One region of the Streptomyces sp. NPDC014891 genome, then DNA from elsewhere that is predicted to be linked to it. Evidence: riboswitches for the same ligand, from Rfam matches in the RefSeq annotation. Region 1 holds a riboswitch; each other region holds the start of a gene.
What was found. Region 1 has a riboswitch for cobalamin ahead of ACF09E_RS12720 (ABC transporter substrate-binding protein). Riboswitches for the same ligand answer to the same signal wherever they lie in the genome.
Positions count from the first base shown of each region.

Region 1 (3,164 bases):
CTGGTCCTTCTCCCCCGCCGATGCGCACGGCGCGACGCTGGTCGCGTCGTCCGACGGCCGGAACCGCCCGAGCGGGTACGGGAACGCCGGTATCGCCTACCGCGTGTTCGCCCACTCCATCCCCCTCGACGCGGCGAAGCAGGTCGACTTCGTCGTCCTGCCGGACAACAGCGGCATCCATGTCTTCGACATGGCCATCGCCCCCTGATGTCCCTCGCGTGACCACGCTCCGCTCGGCCGCCCCCGTGCCTTTCGGTCCGGGGGCGGCCGACGTCCGGCGGACGGCCCTCCGGCACCACCGATGTCGGTGCGCGTCTCCAGGGGCCTCACTGCGACGTAGATGCAGGCGGTTGCGCCGTACGGGCCGTCGTCGTGAAGCGAACGAACCCCGGATCCCCTTCCAGCGCCCGCCGACCGTCTCACCGCCTTCCGAACGACCGTGTACCGCGGTGGGCGGACCCTGGGGCCGGGGGGCTCGGCAGGGCTTCTTTCTCTCGGGTGCGGGAGAATCGGGCGATGGACCGATCCGACGATGACGCACGGCCCGACCGGCCTCTCGACGCGCCTCGGCCTTCGTGGGCCGTGGCGTACGACGGGGGCCGACCGGAGGGCGGGCGCGCCTGCGACCATGTCGCGGCTCTCCCTCTAGCGCCGGATGCGCCGGCCGAGGCATGCGCCGATTGCCTGTCCTCGGGTGGGAGTTGGCGGCGGCTGCTCTGGTGCGCGACGTGCGGACACGTCGGTTGCTGTGACAGCTCGCCTGGGCGGCACGCGTACCGGCATCACGAAAGGACCGGGCATCCGGTCGCGCTGACGCTGTCCGCGGACGAGGACTGGGCCTGGTGTTACGAGGACGAGGTCTACCTCGTGCGTTGAACCGCCCGCGGACGGGCGACCCGGCGGGCGTACGCGGCGCCCTCGCACGGTCGTACCGCCCCGCGTACGCCCGGGCGTGCCCGGGGCCGCCCCGGCGCGATGCCGTTCGCCGAGGCGGCGTGAGCCGTCAGAAAGCCGGGCCCGGTGCCGGTACGGGCCCGGGCAGGGGCCCGGGGTGCGGGCCGGGCTCCGGGCGCGGATCGCCCGGCTGGGGGTCCGGACCGGGCTGCGGCGGAGTCGGGGGTACCGGGTCGGGCCCGCCGGGCGTGGGCACCGGGCCGGGGACCGGCCCCGGCTGCGGGCCGGGACCAGGGCCGGGGACCGGGGTGGGGCTCGGAGGCACCGGATCGGGCGGCGGTGTGCCCAGTTCCGTCGTCCCCGCGTGCCAGGGCTCGCGACCGGGCTCCGGCGGTGGCCCCGTCGGGCCGGGAGGGACAGGACGCGTGGGGGGCGCCAGTTCCGGATCCGACGGGTCCGGCAGATTCGGACGGCCGGTCCGTACGTCGCTTCCCATGATCACACCGCCTTACCGGGTAGGGAGGGATGCTGTTCTCCTCCCCCACTCGGCTGCCCGGAGAGATCCTTCTCATGCGCCCACGAGGGCAGGTGCACCCGGGCGGCGGCACGGGCGTGCGGAGGTACGCGCTTCCGTTCTGCGGCTGCCGGGTCGCGATCCACCGGCCGGCCGTTCGCAGGCGAGAGCGGCGACCAGACGGCCCTCACCTGGGATTCCTTCCGGCGGGCGGCCCTCCGGGCCCAAGATCGCCCTGTGGTAGTTTGCCCGGGCCAGTCGTACCCCTGTACGTATCGACACGATATGTGCGCGGGTCAGGGAATCCGGTGGGAATCCGGAGCTGACGCGCAGCGGTGAGGGTGACGGGCGGAGCAGCGGCCACTGGGTCCCGACGGGCCCGGGAAGGCGTTCCGTCCGGACGACCCCGAGTCCGAAGACCTGCTGGCGCCCCGGACGGCGTGCCGTCGTCCGGGAAGCACCGTACGACAGGCTCCGCGCATGAGCCCTGACGCAGAAGGACTCCTCCTGTGCCCCTCGCCCCCCGTTTCCGTGCCGCCGTGCTGCTCGTGGCCGCCGCCGCCCTCGTCTCCGGCTGCGGCGGCACCACCAGGGCGGACGCGCCCGAGGCGAAGCAGGCGGGCCCCGGCCATCCCGTCCGTCTGGACAACTGCGGACAGCGGGTCGAGATCGACCACGTCCCCCGCCGGGCTGTCGCCCTGGACCAGGGATCGGCCGAGATCCTGCTCTCCCTCGGCCTCGCCGACCGCATGGTGGGCACCGCCACCTGGACCGATCCGGTCCTCGGCGGGCTGGAGAAGGCGAACGCGACCGTGCCCCGGCTCGCCGACCGCTACCCGTCCTTCGAGAAGGTCCTCGACGTCGAACCGGACTTCGTCAGCGCGTCCTTCCTGTACACCCTCGGCAAGGGCGGCGTGGCCCCGCGGGAGCGGTTCACGAAGCTCGGCGTGCCCACCTACCTCTCCCCCGGCGACTGCGTCGGCAAGGACAACGGCGGCGGTGGCGACGGTGTGCGGACGAGTCCACTGACCATGGACACCGTGTACGGGGAGATCAGGGACCTCGCCCGCGTCTTCGGTGTGCCGGAGCGCGGGGAGAAGCTCGTGGGCGAGCTCCGGGCCCGGGTCGGGAAGGCCACGGCCGGCGCGGACTTCGGCGACGCGTCCGTCCTCTACTGGTTCTCCGACTCGCAGGGACCGTACATGGCCGGCTGCTGCGGCGCTCCCGGCATCGTCAGCGGGGCGCTCGGTGTGAAGAACGTCTTCGACGACACGAAGGAGGAGTGGCCGCAGATCAACTGGGAGACCGTCGCCGACCGCGATCCCGACGTGCTGGTGATCGCCGATCTGACCCGCCGGGCGCAGTCGGCGGAGAGCGCCGCGAAGAAGATCGAGTTCCTGGAGTCGCACGCGGTCACCCGGAACATGACGGCGGTGCGGAACAGGCGGTACGTGATCCTCAGCGGTCAGGCCATGAACCCCACCATCCGCACGGTCGAGGGCATCGAGAAGGTCTCCGCCGCGCTCAAGACGTACGGTCTCGCGAAGTGACCCGGCCGGGGCTGGAGACGGCGGACCCGCCGGACCGGGATCAGGCAGACCGGCCCGTCGCGGTGGGCCGGCCGGTGCGTGCCTCCGCCCGCTCGTCCCGGGCCCTCGCGCCGGTGGCCGCGGTCGGCGGGGTCGTCCTGCTGTGCGCATCGGTCGCCGTCGCCCTCACGATCGGTCCGGCCGACATCCGCGTCTCGGACTCCTGG
Region 1 is NZ_JBIBWF010000004.1:182,428-185,591, forward strand. It holds gene ACF09E_RS12710 (NEW3 domain-containing protein) at 1-208, shown strand, start outside; gene ACF09E_RS12715 (UBP-type zinc finger domain-containing protein) at 583-876, shown strand; cobalamin riboswitch at 1,669-1,832, shown strand; gene ACF09E_RS12720 (ABC transporter substrate-binding protein) at 1,918-2,958, shown strand; gene ACF09E_RS12725 (FecCD family ABC transporter permease) at 3,033-3,164, shown strand, end outside.

Region 2 (3,164 bases), on a different contig from region 1:
TGGAGTTGGGCGTCGGGATCCACGGCGAACCCGGTCGCGAGCGGCGCCCGATGATGACCTCCCGGGAGATCGCCGACTTCGCCGTCGACGCCGTCGTCGAGGACCTCCGCCCCTCGGGCCCCGTCATCGCCCTCGTGAACGGCATGGGCGCGACACCGCTCCTGGAGCTGTACGGGTTCAACGCCGAGGTCCAGCGCGTCCTGGGCGAACGCGGGGTGCCGGTCGCCCGGACCCTCGTCGGCAACTACGTGACCTCGCTCGACATGGCCGGCTGCTCGGTCACCCTGTGCGAGGTCGACGAGGAGCTCCTGCGCCTCTGGGACGCCCCCGTGGCGACGCCCGCGCTGCGCTGGGGCCGGTGAGACGGACGAGGGAACAGGAGCCCGACATGACGCAGACCTTCGACGCCGCCTTCCTCGTGCGCTGGCTGGCCGCCGTGGCCGAGTCCGTGGACCGGGAGGCGGACCGGCTCACCGAGCTCGACTCGGCCATCGGCGACGCGGACCACGGCGCCAACCTCCGGCGCGGCTTCGCCGCCGTGACCACCGCCCTGGGCGAGGACCCGCCCGCGACGCCGGGCGCCGCCCTCACCGCAGCCGGCCGGCAGCTGATCTCCACCGTGGGCGGCGCCTCGGGACCGCTGTACGGCACGCTCCTCCGCCGTACCGGCAAGACCCTCGGGGACGACCCGCGCGTCACCCGGGAACAGCTCGCGGAGGCGCTCGGTACGGGAGTGGCCGCCGTGTCCCAGCTCGGCGGGGCGCAGGTCGGCGACAAGACGATGCTCGACGCGCTCACGCCGGCGGTGGACGGGCTGCGCGCTTCGTTCGGCGCCGCGCGCGCGGCCGCCGCGGAGGGCGCCCTGGCGACCGTACCCCTGCGGGCGCGCAAGGGCAGGGCCAGCTATCTGGGCGAGCGGTCGGTGGGGCACCAGGATCCGGGGGCCACGTCCTCGGCGCTGCTCTTCGCCGCCCTCGACGAGGTCGCCCGCGGCGAGGAGCACCCTGCCGCCGAGGGGACGGCATGAGCGGCGGGGGCGAGAGCGGAGGGCTGAGCGGCGGGAGCGGGAACGACGGATCGAGCGGCGAAAGCGGGACGGACGGTGTGCGTGGCGTGAGTCGTACCGACGGAGTGCGTGACGTGAGCGGGACGGACGGTGTGAGCGGCGTGAGTCGGACCGACGGTGTGAGCGACGAGAGCGGGACCGGCGGCACCGACCGCGGCCGTCCGGTCGGCATCGTGCTCGTGTCGCACAGCGCGGCCGTCGCGGCCTCCGTCGCCGAGCTGGCCCGCGGGCTCGCCGGGGGCGGCGACCTCGCCCCGGTCGTGCCGGCCGGCGGGACCCCCGACGGCGGTCTCGGGACGAGTTCCGCGCTGATCTGCGAGGCGGCGAAGGCCGCCGACCGCGGCGCGGGAGTGGTGCTCCTCGTCGATCTGGGCAGTGCGGTGCTGACCGTGAAGGCCCTCCTCGCCGAGGGCGACGAACTGCCCGAGGGCGCCCGGCTCGTGGACGCGCCGTTCGTCGAGGGCGCGGTCGCCGCCTGCGTCACCGCCGGCGCCGGCGGGGACCTGGACGCCGTGGCGGCCGCCGCGGCGGAGGCGTACGCGTACCGCAAGGACTGACGGAGGGAGCGGCCCCCGGCGGTCGTCCGGTGCCGCCCGGGCCGACTGCGGGGAGTGGGCGTGGGGCCGCACCCGGTACCGGCCTTGTTGTGATCCAGCAGGTCAACGCACTAATGTCGCAGGGCCTTGGTGTACGGGAAACCGGTGCGGTACCGGTGCGGCCCTCGCCACTGTGATCGGGAGGTCCGGCTCCACCCCCGGGGAACGCCCTCGGGAAGCCACTGGACCACGTCGGGAGACCCTCGTGGTGTGGGAAGGCGGAGCCGGACGGAATGACCGTCAGCCAGGAGACCGGCCAGGGTGCGTTGTCCATCCACGAGGTGCTGGAGAGGGTCTCCCGACCATGCATATAGCCGAGGGGTACCTACCCCCTGTGCACGCGGCCGCCTGGGGCGTCGCGTCCGCGCCGTTCGTCGTCCACGGGGTCCGCGCGCTGACCCGCGAGGTGCGGTCCAACCCGGAGTCCACGCTGCTGCTCGGCGCCGCCGGCGCCTTCACGTTCGTCCTGTCGGCACTCAAGCTGCCCTCGGTGACCGGCAGCTGCTCCCATCCGACCGGTACGGGTCTGGGAGCGATACTGTTCCGGCCGCCGATCATGGCGGTCCTGGGGACCATCACCCTGCTGTTCCAGGCGCTGCTGCTCGCCCACGGCGGCCTGACCACGCTCGGCGCGAACGTCTTCTCGATGGCGATCGTCGGGCCGTGGGCGGGCTACGGCGCCTACGTGCTGCTGCGCCGGTTCGGCGCGCCGCTGATGGTCGCCGTGTTCTTCGGCGCGTTCGTCGCCGACCTGTCGACCTACTGCGTGACCAGCGTCCAGCTGGCGCTCGCCTTCCCGGACCCGGGCAGCGGCATCCCCGGCGCGCTCGCCAAGTTCGGCGGGATCTTCGCCGTGACGCAGATCCCGCTCGCCGTGAGCGAGGGCCTGCTCACCGTGCTGGTGATGCGCCTGCTCACCCAGTCCAGCAAGGGCGAACTGGTCCGGCTCGGCGTCCTCGCCGGGCGCACGTCGGAGCGACGCGAGGAGGCGGCCGCGCGATGAGCCGGAACGCGAAGATCAACACCCTGCTGCTGCTCGTCGTCGCCGCGCTCGCGGTGCTGCCGCTCGCCCTGGGGCTCGGCGACCACAAGGAGGAGCCCTTCGCCGGGGCGGACGCGGAGGCCGAGACCGCGATCACGGAGCTGCGGCCGGACTACGAACCGTGGTTCAGCCCGCTCTACGAACCCCCGTCCGGGGAGATCGAGTCCGCGCTGTTCGCCCTGCAGGCCGCTCTCGGCGCCGGCGTCCTGGCGTACTACTTCGGCCTGCGCCGCGGCCGTCGGCAGGGGGCGGCGCGAGCCGTCGCGGAGGGTTCCGGGGCCGACCTGCCCGGGGCCGACCTGACCAGGGCCGAAGGGGCCGGGGCCGAAGGGGCCGGGGCCGGTGCGTCCGACCTGCCCGGGGCCGGCGCACCCGGTGCCGCCGGTGCCTCGCGGACGGCCACGACGGCGGCCGGGGACGGTAGCGGCGGAGGGCCGGCCGCCGGTGGAGGATCCGGCCG
Region 2 is NZ_JBIBWF010000001.1:622,175-625,338, forward strand. It holds gene dhaK (dihydroxyacetone kinase subunit DhaK) at 1-362, shown strand, start outside; gene dhaL (dihydroxyacetone kinase subunit DhaL) at 389-1,027, shown strand; gene ACF09E_RS02560 (PTS-dependent dihydroxyacetone kinase phosphotransferase subunit DhaM) at 1,186-1,623, shown strand; cobalamin riboswitch at 1,706-1,938, shown strand; gene ACF09E_RS02565 (energy-coupling factor ABC transporter permease) at 1,967-2,665, shown strand; gene ACF09E_RS02570 (energy-coupling factor ABC transporter substrate-binding protein) at 2,662-3,164, shown strand, end outside.
Region 2: it holds a riboswitch for cobalamin, as region 1 does, so the genes downstream of both, ACF09E_RS02565 (energy-coupling factor ABC transporter permease) here and ACF09E_RS12720 (ABC transporter substrate-binding protein) in region 1, are expected to answer to the same signal.

Region 3 (3,164 bases), 400 kb from region 1:
GGGACCGGTCAGCATGCCCTTGACCGGCTTGCGGGTCTGCGCCTGCGCGTAGGTGGTCCAGCGCACCGTCATCGGCTCGGGGCGGGAGATGTCCCCGGCCAGGACCGGGGGCCGGACGTAGCGGGTGCCGTACGACTGCACCCAGCCGTGCTGCGTGGCGAAGTACCCGGTGAGCTGCTCGGCGAAGTACTGCACCATGTCGTTGCGCTCGGGCTCGCCGTGCACGAGCACGTCGACGCCGGTCTTCTCCTGGAAGGAGAGGACCTCGCGGATCTCGTCCTTGATGCGCTCCTCGTAGCCGGCCGTGTCGATGCGGCCGGCGCGCAGGTCCGCGCGGGCGACGCGGAGTTCGTCGGTCTGCGGGAAGGAGCCGATGGTGGTGGTCGGCAGCAGGGGCAGACCGAGGTGCGCGCGCTGGGCGGCGGTCCGTTCGGCGTACGGCTGGGAGCGGCGGCCGTCCGCGTCGGTGATGGCGGCGGTGCGGGCGCGCACGGCCGGGTCACGGGTGAGGGCGGAGTCGGCGCGGGAGGCCAGGTCGGCCCGGTTGGCCGCCAGTTCGGCGCTGATCGCGTCGGTGCCGTTCCCGAGGCCCTTGGCGAGGGTGACGACCTCGGCGGTCTTCTGCCGGGCGAAGGCGAGCCAGCGCCGGACCTGCGGGTCGATGTCGACCTCGGCAGCCGCGTCCAGCGGGACGTGCAGGAGGGAGCAGGACGCGGCCACGTCGACCCGGTCGGCGAGACCGAGCAGGGTGGCGAGCGTGGCCAGGGACTTCTGGTAGTCGTTGATCCAGATGTTGCGGCCGTTGACGACGCCCGCGACCAGGCGCTTGCCGGGCAGTCCGCCGACGCGGGCGAGGTCGTCGAGGTTGCCGGCGGCGCGCTCGGTGAAGTCGAGGGCGAGACCGTCCACCGGTGCCGAGGCCAGCACCTGGAGGGCGTCGCCGAGGCGGTCGAAGTAGGAGGCGACGAGCAGCTTGGGCCGGTCGGTGAGCGCGCCGAGGTCGCGGTAGGCGCGGGCGGCGGCGTTCAGGTCGGCCGGGGTGCGGTCCTGGACGAGGGCGGGCTCGTCCAGCTGGACCCATTCGGCGCCCGCCGCGCGCAGGTCGGCGAGGACCTCGGCGTAGACCGGGAGCAGCCGGTCGAGGAGGGTGAGCGGGTCGAAGTCCTCGGCCACGCCGGGTGCAGGCTTGGCGAGCAGCAGGTAGGTGACGGGTCCGACGAGGACCGGGCGGGCCGTCAGGCCGAGGGCGACGGCTTCCTTCAGCTCGGAGACCTGCTTCGCCGAGTCGGCGGTGAAGACGGTGTCGGGGCCGAGCTCGGGGACCAGGTAGTGGTAGTTGGTGTCGAACCACTTGGTCATCTCCAGGGGCGCGACGTCCTGGGTGCCGCGGGCCATGGCGAAGTAGCCGTCGAGCGCGTCCGCGTCGACGGCGGCGCGGTGGCGGGAGGGGACAGCGCCGACCATGACACTGGTGTCCAGAACGTGGTCGTAGTACGAGAAGTCACCGGTCGGCACCTCGTCGATGCCGGCGTCGGCCAGCTGCTGCCAGTAGGAGCGGCGCAGTTCGGCGGCGGTGGTCCGGAGGGCGTCGGCGGAGACCCGGCCCTTCCAGTAGCCCTCGATGGCCTTCTTCAGTTCACGGTTCCGACCCTGGCGGGGGTAGCCGTACACGGTGGCTCGTGCTGCCGCGGCTGCGGGCTTCGCTGTCACGGAACTCTCCTTCGCGAGATGTGTCCAGAGCCATCCCGGACGACGGGACGCGGACGCGAAGGGAACGACAGGACGTGCGGACCACGTCACGGGAGAACCGTGCGTCGCCGCTCGCTGTGTACGCCGACCCGCCCACGAGGTCACCGGGATGTCCGCGCGCGGAATCGTCCGCGTGCGGGCAACGGGCAGGTCTTCGGACTCACGGGCACGCTCTCCGGTCCGACCGGAGGGCACCTACTGGCCGTCGCTTCCCAGGACCGTTGTCCGGTCCCAGTGCGTATGACGGCGGTCGTTCCCGCTCACCGCTGCGGGGCAGTCCCGGATTCCCACCGGGTTCCCTCTTACGACGCATCCCGCCTGGCGGACGGGGCGAACCAGCTGCCGGGCCAGACTAGGGTGCGGGATCCTCGGCGGCGAGTCGGTGTCCACCATGTGGACGCGAAAATGAGACGGCCGGTCGAGCGGGAGCAGCACGTCCCGGCCGGGAGCCGCGCGGGATTCAACGCTCGGACACCACCGGGTACGGCACCAGGGCGCGCCGGTCGGGGTCGACGGAGAGGATACCGCCGGCGGGCGGCCGGGCGCGCTGGGCGCAGTCCTGGCGTTCGCAGATCCGGCAGCCCAGACCGATCGGGGTGGCGGCCCGCGGGTCGTGGAGGGCGATGCCCTCCGCGTACACGAGGCGTGGCGCGTGACGCAGCTCGCAGCCCAGCGCGACGGCGAAGTCGGCGCGTGCCGCGTGGTGGCCGAATCCTCCCCGGGTCACCGTGCGGGCGATCCAGAAGTACTTCTTGCCGTCCGGCATCTCCGCCACCTGGGTGAGGATCCGGCCGGGCGCGGAGAACGCCTCGTACACGGTCCACAGGGGGCAGGTGCCGCCCAGGCGTGAGAAGTGGAAGTCGGTGGCGGACTGCCGTTTGGAGATGTTGCCCGCGCGGTCGGCCCGCAGGAAGGAGAAGGGCACCCCGCGGCGGCCGGTGCGCTGGAGCGTGCTCAGCCGGTGGCAGACGGTCTCGAATCCGACGCCGAAGCGCGCCTGAAGGAGCTCGACGTCGTAGCGGAGCTCCTCGGCGGCCGTGTGGAAGGCGGTGTACGGCATGAGGACCGCGCCGGCGAAGTAGTTGGCGAGCCCGATCCTGGCCAGCCCCTCCGCCTGGGTGGAGGTGAGCTCGGCGGCGGAGACCAGTGCGTCGAGGAGCGGCCCGTGCTCCAGGAACGCCAGCTGCGTGGCGAGCTGGAACGCGCGCTGCCCCTCGCTGAGCCAGGGGGACAGCATGAGCAGGCCGCTGTCCGGGTCGAACCGCCGGGCGTCGGCGGACCTTTCGGGGCCCGCCCGAAGGATCTTGATGCCGTGTCCGGCCCTGAGGCGGTCCGTCAGGGCATCGGCCGCGCGGCCAGCCCGGCCGGTGTCCAGGGCGGCGGCGGTCGCCTCGGCCTCGGTCTCCAGAACCGCG
Region 3 is NZ_JBIBWF010000004.1:580,863-584,026, reverse strand. It holds gene metE (5-methyltetrahydropteroyltriglutamate--homocysteine S-methyltransferase) at 1-1,710, opposite strand, end outside; cobalamin riboswitch at 1,877-2,104, opposite strand; gene ACF09E_RS14505 (short-chain fatty acyl-CoA regulator family protein) at 2,210-3,164, opposite strand, start outside.
Region 3: it holds a riboswitch for cobalamin, as region 1 does, so the genes downstream of both, metE (5-methyltetrahydropteroyltriglutamate--homocysteine S-methyltransferase) here and ACF09E_RS12720 (ABC transporter substrate-binding protein) in region 1, are expected to answer to the same signal.

Region 4 (3,164 bases), 420 kb from region 1:
ACCGGCGTCTTGCCGGGGACCGTGGTGAAGTCGGCCGACTGCGGGTTGATGCCGCAGGCGTTCAGGCCCGCGACGGCCCAGCCGTTGGAGCTGGTGTTGACGCCGTACAGGGAGTTGAAGGCGCCGGAGGAGGCGACCAGCTTGCCCTTGAGGAAGTTCTTGGCCTGCACGACGTCGGTGTCGGTGTTGGGGACGCCGGAGACGCACAGCGCGGCCATCGCCGCGCCGGTCATGTCGATGTCCCCGGCCGAGGCGAGGCCCGTGGGGTTGTCCTCGACCTTCTGGTAGGTCCAGCCGCCGTCGTTGTGCTGGTTGGCGCGGAGGCGGGTGACGATCGTGTCGGTGAGGGCCTGGGGGATGCGGGCGGCGCCGGCCTGGGTCTTCGCGCCGCGCAGCGCGAGGGCGGCGAAGACGGTGCCGTTGAAGTTCGCGGACGGGCCGAAGTAGCCGGGCTCGGCGGTCTGCCAGTACGCGTAGACGTCCGCGACGAGGTTGCGCGAGGCGGAGACGCGGGCCGGGTCGATGCCCGCGGCGTAGGCGTTGAGCGTGCCGCGCTCGTAGTCCGTGACCACCGGGGTCGCCGACGGCCAGCCGGCCGTCGACAGCAGGTTCCGGTAGACGGTTCTCGCGTTCTTGGTGGTGTCGCCGCCGGGGGCCACGTCGACGACGGCCGTACCGGCGGCCGCGAACGCGCTGAAGGCCCATTCGTTGGAGAGACCGGAGCCGGCGTACGAACCGTCGGCGGCCTGGAGGGACTTGAGGTAGGCGACGCCGTTGGTCTTAGACGTGGCTATCTGCGCGGGCGTGGAGGTCGCGAAGGCGGGCAGCGTGCCGAGGGCGAGGGCGCCGAGCGCCGCGGGCACCGCGAGCGCGAGACGGCGGGAGGGACGGGGAAGGGACATGGGCCTGCTCCTGGAGGTCGGCGGACGCCGGCCGCTCGGCACATGCCCCGCGTCGCCCCGACGGGGCACGGCCGGGGATCTCCGGGGAGCCGCCGTCCGGAACGCGTGGTACGGCTTCTGTACTGCGTCGCCGTATGGGCATTCGGGCTCCGAGACGGCCCCCGCCGCCTCGACACCGTTGCGCGTCAGCTCCGGATTCGCACCGGATTCCCCCACTTGGCAGCCCAGGACGCTACCCGAACGATCACCGTACCGCCAGCAGGACCACGGCAGACGGCCCCGGAGACGCGGCTCCGGATCCCGGTGAGACGGACGGCATATTGACGGCCCTGACGGATCCGTGTTGCACTCCGTCCGATAAGCAGTCAGCACCAGGGGAAGCCGGTCGAATTCCGGCACTGACCCGCAACCGTAGACCCGGATCGTCCCGGGTGAGTCGGAATGCCTGGGGCTGGAACTCAGTACGAGGAACGCCGTCGCGGACTACGGTGTGGTCGTCGCCGCCTCTCCACGGCACCAGAGCCGTGTGGGGGCGCATCGCCACGCACGCGGGCCGCCCGGCAGAGACGAGGGCCGCGGTGGGGACCGAACAGCAGGCGAGACGGTGGTCGAGGGCGAGACGGCGGCTCTTGTCGACCCTGACCGCTTCCCTTCTGACGCTCGGCGCGGGTCTGACCCACCTCACGGCGGCCTCGCCGGCGAGCGCCGACCCGATCGCGAAGTGCACCCGCACCAAGGGCGCCATCGTCGCCGTGGACTTCGGCAAGTGGGGCGGGCCGGTCGTCCGCGGCTGCGACACCACCCCCACCACCGGCTACGAGCTCCTGCAGACGGGCGGGTTCACCACCGAGGGCACCGGCCACGACGGCCCCGCCTTCATCTGCCGCATCGGCAACCGCGCGTTCAACGCCGGGAAGAAGTACCCCACTCCGGCTCAGGAGGACTGCGTCCTCACCCCGCAGGCCACCGCCTACTGGTCGTACTGGATCGCGTCCCCCGGCCAGAGGAAGTGGACGTACAGCCCGCTGGGCGCCATGTCGCGCACGCTCAAGCCGGGCGACGTGGACGCCTGGGTCTTCGGCGGCACGGACATCGGCGGCACCAAGGGCAGGCCGTCGTTCACGCCCGACGACGTCCGCGCGGACGGGGGCGACCCGCCGAACCCCAGCGACCCGCCGGCGCCGAACGTGCCCCCGGGCACCATCGACCTGCCCGCCGCGACCCGCTGGCTCACCGACCGGCTGACCAACGGGCAGCGCGTCGTCAACGACGGCGACACGACGCCCAACTACCTCGCCACCACCGAGGTGTCCTACGCCCTGGCCGCCACCGACAGCGAGCACCCCACCGCCCGCCGGATCGCGGCCTTCCTCGGCCGGCCCGAGCACACCGACGCGTACGCCTACCCGGCCGGCAAGGACGAGGCGCCGGACGCCACCGCCGCCGCCCGCCTCGCCCTCGTCGCCGAGGCCACCGGGAAGGACCCCCGCGACTTCGGCGGCCACGACCTCCTCGGCGACCTGACGGCGAACGTCTGCCTCAGCGGCTCGGACGCGCCCCAGCCCGTGCCCGGCTGCACGACCAAGGGCGACTTCCGCACGACCGGACAGACCGAGGGCCAGGCCCTGGCCGTCATCGCGCTGCTGAACGGAGGCGTCACCCCGCCCGCCGAGTCGGTGACGCGACTGGCTCAACTGCAGTGCGACGACGGCGGTTTCCCCAGCTTCCTGATCCTGGACGGCCAGGTCTGCGAGAGCGAGGCACCGTCCACCGCCCTCGTCGCGCTCGCCCTCCAGCGCGCCGGCGGCCACACCCCGGTGGTCACCAAGGCCCGCTCCTCCCTCAAGAAGGCCCAGTTCAAGACGGGGGCCTGGCCGGCCGCCTCGTACAGCGTCCCGGGCAGCGCCTACGCCACCGGCTGGGTGGCCCAGACCCTGCGCGCCCTGGGCGACCGCGGCCACGCGGACGCGGGGGTCTCCTGGATCTCCCGCCAGCAGTTCCCCGGCGGCGGCTTCGCCTTCGAGGAGGGGACCACGGACCCGCTGCTGTACGCCACGACCGCGGCGGTGATCGCCGGCGCGAAGAGCGACCTGGTGACGCTCACGACGAAGGAGCCCGTCCCGCCGACGACACCGCCGACGACGCCTCCGACCACCCCGCCCACCACGCCTCCCACGACGGGGCCCACCGCTCCCCCGGCCGGTGACGGACCGGACCTGAAGAAGGGCTCGGCCTACCTCGCCGACCACAAGCGGCTGATCC
Region 4 is NZ_JBIBWF010000004.1:600,507-603,670, forward strand. It holds gene ACF09E_RS14580 (hypothetical protein) at 1-902, opposite strand, end outside; cobalamin riboswitch at 1,039-1,115, opposite strand; cobalamin riboswitch at 1,232-1,370, shown strand; gene ACF09E_RS14585 (prenyltransferase/squalene oxidase repeat-containing protein) at 1,481-3,164, shown strand, end outside.
Region 4: it holds a riboswitch for cobalamin, as region 1 does, so the genes downstream of both, ACF09E_RS14585 (prenyltransferase/squalene oxidase repeat-containing protein) here and ACF09E_RS12720 (ABC transporter substrate-binding protein) in region 1, are expected to answer to the same signal.